DNA from 3 places in the Aquamicrobium ahrensii genome. Region 2 is predicted to be linked to each of the others. Evidence: riboswitches for the same ligand, from Rfam matches in the RefSeq annotation. Region 2 holds a riboswitch; each other region holds the start of a gene.
What was found. A riboswitch is a leader RNA that binds a small molecule or an ion and turns the genes downstream of it on or off. The one in region 2 is predicted to bind cobalamin.
Positions count from the first base shown of each region.

Region 1: another riboswitch for cobalamin. It lies ahead of metE (5-methyltetrahydropteroyltriglutamate--homocysteine S-methyltransferase); the one in region 2 lies ahead of ABID44_RS13875 (TonB-dependent receptor).
Region 3: another riboswitch for cobalamin. It lies ahead of ABID44_RS03700 (ribonucleoside-diphosphate reductase subunit alpha); the one in region 2 lies ahead of ABID44_RS13875 (TonB-dependent receptor).

Region 1 is NZ_JBEPMN010000002.1:161,940-166,080, reverse strand. It holds gene metE (5-methyltetrahydropteroyltriglutamate--homocysteine S-methyltransferase) at 1-2,176, opposite strand, end outside; cobalamin riboswitch at 2,272-2,480, opposite strand; gene ABID44_RS03670 (ABC transporter permease) at 2,557-3,831, opposite strand; gene ABID44_RS03665 (ABC transporter ATP-binding protein) at 3,844-4,141, opposite strand, start outside.
Region 2 is NZ_JBEPMN010000011.1:91,642-95,782, forward strand. It holds gene ABID44_RS13870 (asparaginase) at 1-887, shown strand, start outside; cobalamin riboswitch at 1,296-1,490, shown strand; gene ABID44_RS13875 (TonB-dependent receptor) at 1,593-3,923, shown strand; gene ABID44_RS13880 (ABC transporter ATP-binding protein/permease) at 4,065-4,141, shown strand, end outside.
Region 3 is NZ_JBEPMN010000002.1:171,667-175,807, forward strand. It holds gene ABID44_RS03700 (ribonucleoside-diphosphate reductase subunit alpha) at 1-1,871, opposite strand, end outside; cobalamin riboswitch at 1,975-2,190, opposite strand; gene ABID44_RS03705 (glutamine synthetase family protein) at 2,414-3,769, opposite strand; gene der (ribosome biogenesis GTPase Der) at 4,115-4,141, opposite strand, start outside.

The DNA.
Region 1 (4,141 bases), on a different contig from region 2:
CGGTCATCTCGCCGGTATGCGGCACGCGCGGCGAATGGATGTCGTAGACGCCCGGCCCGATCTCGTTCGGATATTTGTAGTTGCTGAACGCATCGAGCAGTTCCATGCGCGAGCGCGAGGTCTCGATGGAGATGACGTCGGCATCCATCGCGGCGATGGCGTCGATGATGTCGTTGAACTCCGAATAGCACATATGGGTGTGTATCTGGGTCGAATCCCCCACGCCCGAAGACGCCAGCCGGAAGCCGCCGACCGCCCAGTCGAGATAGGCCTTCCAGTCCGCCTTGCGCAGCGGCAAGCCTTCGCGCAGGGCCGCCTCATCGATCTGGATCATGACCGCGCCCGCCTTTTCCAGATCGACCACCTCGTCGCGAATGGCGAGCGCGATCTGGCGGCAGGTTTCCGAACGCGGGATGTCGTTGCGCACGAAGGACCAGTTGAGGATCGTCACCGGACCGGTGAGCATGCCCTTGACCGGCCTGTCGGTCAGCGACTGCGCATATTGCCACCAGCGCACGGTCATCGGGTTGGGCCGCGAGACATCACCGAAGATGATCGGAGGGCGCACGTAGCGCGAGCCGTAGCTCTGCACCCAGCCGGCCTGCGTGAAGGCGAAGCCCGAAAGGTGCTCGCCGAAATACTGCACCATGTCGTTGCGCTCGAACTCGCCGTGAACCAGCACGTCGAGCCCGATTTCCTCCTGCCAGCGAATGGCGGCCTCGGTCTGCTTGCGCAGGAAGGCTTCGTAATCGGCAAAGCTGAGTTCGCCCTTCGCATGGGCGGAGCGGGCCTTGCGCACCTCGGCCGTCTGGGGGAAGGAACCGATGGTGGTGGTGGGGAAGCTCGGCAGGTTCAGCTTCTCGCCCTGCTTGCGGCGTCGTTCGGCAAAGGCGCTCTTGCGGCGTGCCATGGCGTCATCCACAGCGGCCAGCCTGCCCTCGACCAGCGGATCGTGGACGCGGAGCGATTTGCGGCGCGAGGCGATGGCATCGGCGCTGGCCTGAAGCGCTTCGGCAACCTCGCCGCGCCCCCCGGACAATGCCCGACCCAGAAGCACGAGCTCATCGAGCTTTTGCGTGGCGAAGGCGAGCCACGACTTCAGTTCCGCATCGAGCGCGGTCTCCAGCTCCAGATCGACCGGCACATGCAGAAGCGAGCAGGACGGGGCGATCTCGATGCGGTCGAGCGGCCAGCCGCAGACCAGCGGCTTCAGGTAATCGAGTGCGGCGGTGAGGTCGGCACGCCAGACGTTACGACCATCGATCAGCCCGAGCGACAGCACCAGATTCTTCGGCGCCAGCCGTGCCACCTGCTCAAGCTGCTCCGGCGCGCGCACCAGATCGATATGCAGGCCCGAGACCGGCAGCGACAGGGCGAGGTCCAGATTGTCACCGAGCGCGCCGAAATAGGTGGCGAGCATGATGCCGAGCGCTGGCACCTCCTCGGAGAAATGGCGATAAGCCGTTTCCAGCGCGGCACGCTCACCGTCATCGAGATCGAGGACAAGGCACGGCTCGTCGATCTGCACCCAGTCGGCGCCGGCCTTGTACAGACGGCCGAGCAGTTCCGAATAGACCGGCAGCAGCTTGGGCAGCAGCGACAACAGGTCGAACTCCTCGCCGCGCGATTTGGCGAGCCGGAGGAACGTGACAGGCCCGAGGATGACCGGGCGGGTGTGGATGCCCAGTTCCTTCGCTTCAAGGAAATGGTCGACAGGCTTGGCGGTGGCAAGCACGAACTGCTGTTCGGGCGCAAGTTCCGGCACCATGTAGTGATAGTTGGTGTCGAACCACTTGGTCATTTCCAGCGCAGAGGTGCTGTGGACATGGCCCGGATGGCCGCAACCCGCATCGCCCTGGCTGCCCCGCGCCATGGCGAAATAGGTGTCGAGCGGCACCTCGCCGCCCGTCCAGCCGTAGCGCTGAGGGATCGCCCCGATCATGACGGCCGTGTCGAGCACATGGTCGTAGAGCGAGAAATCGTTCGAGGGGATGCGCGTCACCCCCTTGTCGCGTTGCTGGCGCCAGTTTTCGGCGCGCAGGCGCTTTGCCGTTTCAAGCAGCGATTCGGCGGTATCCTTGCCAGCCCAGTAGTTTTCGAGAGCGAACTTGAGTTCGCGACGGCGGCCGATACGCGGCACGCCAAGCGTTGCGACGGGAACTGTCGAGATAGCCATTCCATAACCCCGATGGTTGGAGCGTGGTGACCAGAACAGCCGTCGTCGCCCGCCGGGAAAGCAGACGCACCGCGGCCATCGGGACACCCCGCCCGTGGACGTTTTCTGTCATGGCAGGTCTCCTGGCTCACGGGTCATCGCCTGCGCCCGTCTTCCCGGGGCTTTCACCCCAGTGACATGGATGGACGCAGGCTCTCCGCCTACAGTTGCGGGGGCAGCGCCGGCTTTCCTTTCAAAGGCACCGGCTTCCCTCTTAGCTTCAGGGCGTAAAATACCCCGAAGAACCACGACGAGGCGCAGTGTCGTGGTTTCAGTCACCGCTGTCAATATCACATAAAGAAATGTTTATATCGTGATCTGATCTTTTCGGATTTTTCCTATCAGGATCGCAACGCCTGCGCCGGGGTCTGGCGATAAGCGATGAGCGCGGGAAGCAGGGTCGCTGCCGCGCAGGCAACGAGCAGGAAGAGCAGCGTCCACAGGTCCGCCGCCTGGAACTCCACCGGCATGGCCACGCCGCTGTTTCTGGCCAGATAGCCGGATATGGCCCGCACGATCGCATAGCCGATGGCGAACCCGCAGATCACACCGGCCGCGACAAGGATGAAGACCTCCGTCCAGACCATGCCCATCACCACCGGGCGCGGTGCGCCGAAGGCCCTCAGCGCGCCGATCTGGCGGCGGCGCTGGAGCACGTGAACGGCCACCACCATAAGGATCGCCGCCCCGACCAGCGCCTGCGCGCCCATCGCCACGAAGCCGAGGATACGGCGGGCGTCGCCCAGGGTGCCGTAAAGCCTTGTCAGCACTTCACCGGGAAAGACGGCCAGTGTGGTTTCCGTGCGGTACTGCTGGCGCAGATTGTAGGCGTCGGCAATGCTCTTCGGCTTCACGAGAATCGCAGGCACCCCGGGATTGTCAGTGTGCAGCAATTCGGATTCATCGACCGCTTCGCCGGCGAAGCCCGGGCCGTGGTCATGGCCATGATCGTGGGGAACGCTGGCCACAGCGGCCAGCCCTGCCGTCTGCTCCGGCTCATGACCATGATCGTGATCGTGATTGGCGTGGGTGGCCCACACCGACTGGATCGGCACGAGGATGGCCCGGTCCCACGGCGTTCCCGTAGGCGCCATGCGGCCGACCACCCGGTACTCCACATGCGAGTGCACCTCGCCGGCTTCGCCGACCGCCCCGTGGAAGGGATGGAAGCTGTCGCCGATGGCGCGGCTGACCTGCGCGCCGACGATGGCGTCGCCCATGTGGCTGAACCCTTCGCCCTCGCCCAGCCCGCCAAGCATCTCAACCGCGTCGGAGGTCGTGCCCACGATCGGATAACCGGCCACGAAATCGCCGAAGCCGACGGGAACGGCATTTTCCACGCGCGGATCGGCCCGAAGCGCAGCCAGCGTTTCAGGCGGCAGCAGCGGCAGCGGTGCGGGTTGCAGAAAGATCGACGACAGGATGAGCTGCGTTTCCGAACCCGCAGCGCCGACGACCAGATCGAAGGCGGCCGCGGCACGCGCGCTGCCCAGCCGCAATGCGCGCTCCTGCAGCGTGACGGATACGCCGAGCGCCGTCGCCAGCGCGATCAGCAGGGCGAGGATCAGCGCGCCGATCCAGTTGCGGCGAAGGTCGGCAAGAATGAAATGGAACACTTCTTTCTCCGCTCAGGCCGCCAGGCGGCCGTTCTCCAGCCGCAAGGTGCGGCCCATGCGTTCGATAAGCCTGCCGTCATGGCTGGCAACGATCAGCGTCGAGCCGGCCTCCTGTGCCAGTTCGACCAGCAGGTTGGCGACGGCAGCGCCGGATTCGGCATCGAGGCTGGCGGTCGGCTCGTCGGCCACGATCAGGCCGGGCCTGCCGACCAGCGAGCGGGCAACCGCCACGCGCTGCATCTGACCGCGCGACATGGTGCCGACAAGCTGCTCCGGACGCTCGATCCCCACCCTTGCGAGCAATTCCCGG
Region 2 (4,141 bases):
TGGCCGATATCGAGGCCGTGTCTCCGTTTCGCTTGCCGGGCGCATCCCTGACGCTGCCCAATCTGCGCGATGTGGCTGAACTCATCGGCACCCGACTTGCTCAGGACGGGTTCGCCGGGGCCATTGTCGTTCAGGGCACGGACACGATCGAGGAAACGGCGTTTGTGCTTGACCTGCTGGTGCAAAGCGAACGGCCGGTGGTTGTGGTGGGGGCGATGCGCGGCGCGGAAGCGCCGGGGGCGGACGGACCTGCGAACCTGCTGGCGGCGACCATAGTTGCAGCAGACCCGCAGGCCGCAGGCCTTGGAACGGTGGTCGTTCTCAACGACGCAATTCACGCCGCGCGCCGGGTGCAGAAGGTCAGCACCTTCCTGCCTTCAGCATTTGAATCCATGGGGAGCGGCCCGATTGGCCACGTCGTCGAGGGGCGGGTGCACCTTCACATGCGCCCGGCGAGAAAGGCTCCGATCGCCGGGGGCCTGGCGCAGCCGGGCATGCCGGTGGCGCTGGTGACAGCCTGCCTCGGAGATGACGGCCGCGCGCTGCGCCAGCTGCCGGACCTCGGCTATGCCGGCCTCGTGGTGGAGGCCATGGGCGCGGGGCACGTTCCCGATGTGTTGGTGGACCCACTGGCGGAACTGGCGCAAAAAATTCCGGTCGTGCTCAGCACGCGGGTGGCCGCCGGTCCGGTATTCAGGGCCACCTACAATTTCGGCGGTTCGGAAATCGACCTCCTGTCTCGCGGGCTCATTCACGGCGGCGACATCGGAAGCCTCAAAGCGCGGCTGCTGCTGTCGCTCCTCCTCGGAACGGGTGTTCAGGGATCAGATCTCGCCACCGCCTTTTCCGGCTATGCCTCCAGTTGTGCGCCAAGCGCAGCCATTTGAAATCCCTGCAGCAGGCGAAACCGGGTTCTGCGTGCATGTCGGTTTTGCGAGTTGCTCCCGCAATCGTACTGTCATGTCGCCCTCGACGAAGGGAGCCTGGATTTTCCGTCCGGCTCCTTCATCTTCCCTGCCTGAGGCGTCTGGTTGCGGCAAGACGACCATATTGCGGGTGATCGCAGGTTTCGAGCCACCTGCTTTGGCGGGTCCGCCCCCGCAGCAGGGGCCTGTTTCGGCCCATTCGGAAGGCGAGCAATGTGAGGTGTCCGGCCGGCCTGTGAGCAGGCGATCCGACCTTCAAAGAGCCCTCCCCTTACGTGCAGCCAAGCTCCCGATTGGTGGGCATCCTCGGAGTCGAGCCATGGCTTATGCAAAGGGCCTGGCGGTAATTGACTTGTGGACAGTCCGTGCTATCGAGGGTGCGGTTATGGTTCTTTCGTCTACGTCCGGTAGCGAAAGCTAAGAGGGAATCCGGTGGAAAGCCGGAGCTGCCCCGCAACTGTAAGCGGAGAGTGCGCCGTCACTTATTGTCACTGGCTTTGCCGGGAAGACAGACGGTGCGCAACGACCCGTGAGCCAGGAGACCTGCCTGACCGTGGAAGTTCGGTGGGCGGGGTGTACCACTGGAATGTGCAGCATTTGGGCGCGAAAACCGCCTGATGCGGCGCTAGTCTTGCAAGCCCCCGTTGTAAAAAGAGAGGGGGAGCAATGGCTGTCTTCACATATTTCACTGCAAACCGCGTCGTCCGGTACGGACGAAGCTTCGGCGCCCTGCTCGGGCTTGGGGCGGCGATCATCGCCGCTGGAGGGCCGGATCATGCTTTCGGCCAAGCCAGAACCGAACAGAGCACGGAGGATATTGAAAAACCGCAATCTCCCCTGCTGACGCCGGAGGAAGCCATTCTTCTGGAGCGCATCACCGTCACCGCCCAGCGCGGCCCGCATGAACTGTTCAATGTCGCACAGAACGTAACGGTGCTCACCGGCGAGCAGCTCGACAGAAGGGCGGTTCGCGACATCGAGGATATGGTGCGCTACCTACCAGGCCTGAGCGTCGACCGCGAAACCTCGCTCAACAACCCCTATGGCCAGCTCGGCGCCTTCAGCATTCGGGGCGTGGGAGGTAACCGCGTCCAGATACTGGTTGACGGCGCGCGGGTGCAGGAACAGACAATTTATGGCAGCCGCGATTTTGTCGACCCCTTCAATATGCAAGCGGTGGAGATCGTTCGAGGGCCATCTTCCGTGCTTTGGGGCGCAGATGCGCTGGGCGGCGTCGTTTCATTTCGCACGCGTGATCCGCGGGATCTTCTGGCGGGCGGCGAAAAGCCCTGGGCAGGCGAAATCAAGAGCGCCTATGACAGTTTTGACGGCAGCTTCCGCAAGCAGTTCACAGCAGCTGCCGAGCAGGGCGACTTCCAGATGCTGGCGAGTTTCGGTCACCTTTCGGCACATGAACCACGCCTGAGAAATGCCCGCGCTGATGGTGGCATCTGGGGATGTCCGCGCCCGAGTTATTTCGGCTGCGACAAACTGTTCGATGCCGATACCTACGCCTGGAATGCGCTCGGCAAGCTCATCTGGACCCCCGAGGACCACGAATTCCGACTAACGGGAGAATTCTTCAAGCGTCACACCGAAGTCGATCAGGTGTGGGACGCTTTTGCTGCTTCCAGCGGTTATTCAAGCGCCAGCTATCCGCGTGAACTCGACATGCAACGCGTGCGCCTTGCGCTGGAGCACAAATGGACGCTGAACACTCCGTTGGTCGACGAAATCAAGTGGCAGCTGTCCTATTCGCCGCAAAAGCGCGACACGTCCGGCACTCAGACCCGCATCTTCGCCACGCGCACCGACACCTACACGCCTGTGCGCAACTATGGCGAAGCATTTCTTGAGGCGGATTTGCAGCTGACCAGTCGCTTCGAGACAGGCGGTGTTTCGCACAAGCTGATCTACGGCTTCGACGGGGACCTGACTGATTCCTCCTATGACGGCTATAACATCGTCCATCGATCCGACACTGACGCTACGACCATCCAGACCAATCAGGGCTACAATTTCCCCGAGGTGAAGACCCGTCGAGCGGATTTCTATGTCCAGGACGAGATGGAACTGCTGGATGGGCGGCTGAAAATCACCCCCGGCCTGCGCTTTGCGACCTATAGAATCGATCCTACCGCCGACACGGAGTACAATCCGCTTCCAGGCAACGAACCTGAGGTGACAAGCAACACCAGACTTATCAAAAAGCTCGGACTGATCTACGAACTGGATGATAGTTACTCAGTCTACGCCTCCTATGGCGAAGGCTTCAAAATGCCCACTTCACAGCAGATGTTCGTGTCGGCCAACGATCCGTTCATTGGGGGCATCGTTCTGCCAAACCCCCATCTGAAACCGGAATCGGTCAAGAACTACGAACTGGGCATCAGAGGCCTGCTCGACCGCGGAAGCTTCAGCGCCGGCATATTCTATGCCGATTATCAGGACTTCATCCGCGGACCTATGAACCTTGACCCGACGCGGCCCAATGTATGGACCTACGACAATGTCGAGGATGTGAAGCTGTGGGGCATCGAGTTCGCAGGCGAATACGAGTTCCACACCGACTGGTGGGCATCGGCCGCGATCTCCTATCAATATGGCATACAGAAAGTGGCGGGGGCGAACAGGACACCCTTTGACGGGGCGGCGCCGCTGACGGCGACGCTCGGCCTGCGTCACTTCATGGCCGACTGGAATCTGGAAGCAGAGGTGTCAGGTATTTTCGGTGCGGCGGTGACCCGTCGTTCCAGCCCGAACGCCTTCCTGCCGGGGGCTTATGCCGTGTTCGACGCCTATGTGAACTGGAACCCGCGGAGCAATCTGGAACTGAACGCGGGTATCCAGAACATGTTCGATACACGTTACTTCAGAAACAGCCTCTACGGATATGATGTGGTTCCCGCCAGCGCGGCGACGGCGGGGGCAAGGCCGCTGGAAGCCCAGATTGCGCCGGGTCGCACCTTCAAGCTGGGCGCGACAGTGCGCTTCTAGAGCATTTCCATCGAAAGCGTGAAACGGTTTTGCGCCCGGAAATGCAGCGGGAACAATGAGATGGAGCGGGAGCCAAGCCGTCCTTTGTGGCGGTTTGCATGCCTGGCTGCCTGATGACTGTGCCGAAAGCGGAAGTCGCCGATGATTGAGATAATCCGTCATGTATTGCGGATACTGAAACTGTGCACCAGCGGCCGGGGCGGCAGGGCGACGCTTCT
Region 3 (4,141 bases), on a different contig from region 2:
TGCGCCAGACGGTCGAGGTCGAGACCCTTTTGCGCCACGTGGTTGGCGAGGTTGACGGAGCCGAGATTGCACACGGCCACCTCGTCCTTCGATGTGTTGAGGGTGATTTCCGTACACAGGTTCGACGAATGCACCACGCCGACATGGCCTTGCGGCGAGCGGATGTTGCAGGGGTCCTTGAAGGTGATCCACGGATGCCCGGTCTCGAACAGCATGGTCAGCATCTTGCGCCACAGGTCGAGCGCCCGCACCTTGCGATACACCCTGACGCCGCCGGCCGCCGCCTTTTCCTCATAAGCTTCGTAGGCCTTGCGGAAGGCTGCGCCGTAAAGGTCGTGCAGGTCGACCACCTCGTCGGGCGAGAACAGCGTCCATTCGCCGTCGGCGGCGACGCGCTCCATGAAAAGGTCCGGCACCCAGTTGGCGGTGTTCATGTCGTGCGTGCGGCGGCGGTCGTCGCCGGTATTCTTGCGCAGATCGAGGAATTCCTCGATGTCGACGTGCCATGTTTCCAGATAGGCGCAGACCGCGCCCTTGCGCTTACCGCCCTGATTGACGGCGATGGCCGTATCGTTGGCCACCTTGAGGAAAGGCACGACGCCCTGGCTCTCGCCATTGGTGCCCTTGATGTGGGCGCCGAGGCCGCGCACCGGCGTCCAGTCGTTGCCGAGGCCGCCGGAATATTTGGCGAGCAGCGCGTTGTCCCGGACACCCTTGAAGATGGCTTCGAGATCGTCGCCGATGGTGGTGAGGAAGCAGGACGAGAGCTGTGGCCGCAGCGTGCCGGAATTGAACAGGGTCGGCGTCGAGCACATGAAGTCGAAGGACGACAACAGATTGTAGAACTCGATGGCGCGCGCCTCGCGGTCGATCTCGCGTATGGCGAGCCCCATGGCGACGCGCATGAAGAAGGCCTGCGGCAGCTCAAAGCGCTTGCCTTTGGTGTGCAGGAAATAGCGATCGTAGAGGGTTTGCAGGCCGAGATACTGGAAATTCAGGTCGCGCTCCGGTTTGAGCGCCGCGCCGATGCGCTTCAGGTCGTAGCGGCCGAGTTCGGGGTCGATCAGCTCGGCCTCGATGCCGGTCCTGATGAATTCGGGGAAATAGGTGGCGTAGCGCCCGGCCATGTCGGCCTGCGTGGCCTGCTCGGAGCGGCCGGTCACGAAGCTCAGCGCCTCGTGGCGCAGCCGGTCGAGCAGCAGGCGGGCGGAAACGAAGCTGTAATTCGGTTCGGTCTCGACCAGCGTGCGCGAGGCGAGGATCGGCGCCAGCGACAGTTCGTCCTCGGTGATGCCGTCATAGAGGTTGCGCAGCGCTTCGGTCAGGATCGTCTGCGGCGACACCGCCTCCAGTCCCTCGCAGGCTTCCTCGACGATGCGGCGGAAGCGGTCTTCGTCCAGCGCCGCCTTTTCGCCATTGGCGAGGGTGACGTGGAGCGAAGGCGCCGCCGTCTCGATTGTGGACGCCCTGGCGGCCGCCCGCTCGCGGGTGCGCTCCTCGCGATAAAGCACATAGGCGCGGGCGACCTTGTGGTGCTCCGAACGCATCAGCGCCAGCTCGACCTGATCCTGCACGTCCTCGATGTGGAAGGTGCGCCCCTCGCCAACGCGGCGCATGAGGTTAGACACGACCTGTTCCGTCAGATCCTTGACCACGTCATGCACGCGGCGCGAGCCGGCCGCCACCGAACCCTCCACGGCCAGAAACGCCTTGGTCAGCGCAACGGTGATCTTGGTCGGATCGAAGGGCGTGACCGATCCGTTGCGGCGGATGATGCGGTAGCCCGGCTCGGTCGGGGTGCGGACTTCGGTGTCGATGGATGGTGGAACCGCATCGGTCCCGTTTGTCTGGAGTGCAGTGGTCGCCGGCATCTTGTCCCCGTGGCGCTGTGGACGGGGACGTTGAAGGCGACGCATGCCGGAAAGCGCGGTTCAGGCCGCGCGGGCAGGCGCACCTCCGGGACACCCCGCCCGAGTTTCGTGCATCGTCAGGGCAGGTCTCCTGGCTCACGGATCATCGTCGCCGTCGGGCCTTCCCGGCGCTTCTGGCGCCAGTGACACGAAAGAGACAGCGACTCACCGTTTACAGTTGCGGGGGCAGCGCCGGAATTCCCCGGAAGGGCACCGGCTTCCCTCTTAGCCTTGCCGAACCATAAGGATTCAGAAAGGAACCATGGCAACTACATTTAGTATCAGGGTGCTTTTTTCTGTCAACAGCTAGCGTGGAAATTATAATGGCAGGGTGATTTTATCCACGCTATCCAAAGGCTGCCTGTGCATGAATGTTGGCGCGGGAATGATCGAGCGGCTTCGGTCGCCTCAGCCATGCTGAAGCATTTTGGCGCCGGGCGGAACACCCGGCGCAAGATAGACACAGGGAGTGCGGGCGGCGGCCGTTGCGCCGACGCGCGGGATCAGACCGCTTCCAGATAGGTCTCGAACTCGAAATTATTGACTCGCAGCGCAAAGGTTTCGAGTTCCTGCCTTTTGCACGCGACCAGCCAGCCTCGCAACGCGTCGGGGAATATCTCGGCGACGAGGTTGCCGCTTTCGAAACTGGCGATGGCCGAGGCCCAGTCAGGCGGCAACTTGGGCAGGTTGCGTTCATAAACGTCTGTCGTCGCCGGCTCGCCGGGATTCAGCTTCTTTTCGATGCCGATAAGCGCTGCCCCGAGAATCGCGGCCAGCACAAGATATGGATTGGCGTCGGCCCCGGCGACGCGATGTTCGATGCGGCGCGCCGAGGAAGGGCCGCCCGGAATGCGGATAGCCACCATGCGGTTTTCGTAGCCCCAGGCCACTGCGGTCGGCGCATGGGAATTCGGACGCAGGCGGCGGTACGAGTTGAAATGGGGCGCGAACACCAGCGTGCTCTCCGCCATCGCGGCGAGCAATCCGCCCACTGCATGCCGTAAAGTGTCGGAGCCTCGCACGGTCCCGTCGTCGAAGACGTTGGCGCCGTCCTTGTCCTGGAGACTGAAATGGACATGCAGCCCGCTGCCCGAACGTTTTCCATAGGGCTTCGCCATGAAGGAAGCGATGAAACCGTGCTGGCGGGCGATGCCCTTCACCGTGCGCTTGAACAGGATGGCGTCGTCCGCGGCGCGCAGCGCGTCATCGACATGGTTGAGGTTGATCTCGAACTGGCCGACGCCGTTTTCCGCGATCGCCGAATCGACCGGAATGTCCTGCGCCCGGCAGGCTTCATAGACATCGTGCATGAAACCTTCGAAATCGTCGATCTCGTCGATGGAAAGGGCGGCGTCGGAATCGAGCCGACGGCCGGTGACCGGCGAGACCGGTCCGCGCGGCCGCGCCGGCTTCGGATCGACCAGATAGAATTCCAGTTCGGTGGCGACCACCGGCGTGAGGTTTAGCGCCTTGTAGCGGTCGAGGATGCGGGCCAGCACCTGGCGCGGATCGCCAAGGAAAGGCGCGCCGCTTTCGTCGGACAGCCAGAGGGGAACGAGGGCGGTGGGGTGCGCGGTCCATTCCATCGGCAGGATGCCGCGCCCGGTCCAGTGGCAGATGCCGTCGGCGTCGCCGGTCGAGAACACCAGCTTGTTGCCGACGATGTCTTCGCCCCATATGTCGACACCGCATACCGAATAGGGCATGCGCAGCTTGCCTTGCAGGGCCTTGACCGCCTGATCGACGGGAATGCGCTTGCCCCGCATGATGCCATTCAGGTCGCAGACCGCGGCCCTCAGGCTCTGGATGTCGGGCCGGCCATTCAGCCAGTCCAGAACCTCCCTGATCGCTTCACTCAATTGATGCCTCCGGGTTGGTCGAACATAGGGGTGAGGACGCGGAAGGCTCGCAAGGAACCGCACGCGCGCAGGCCGCGCAAAGGCGCGGCAGGATTCACAATGTCAGGGGAGAAAAAGGGACGACGCCGCCTGTGCGCGCCGTATCGGGTCAGCGGTCGCCCGGACCGGAATGTCCTGTTCCCGGGAATTTTGAAACTTGCCCCCGTTGAAGCCGGCGAGAGGCTTCCCGAGAGCAAGCAAAAAAGTGCGTTCCCCCCAGCGCCATCCCCGCGGTTCGCATGGAGCGAACCATCTTGGCGTTGACAATATCCGGCGGATATCGACTTGCCAAGCCGGTTGGCGGGGTCAGCTCTTCTTGCGGGCCCGGTTCGC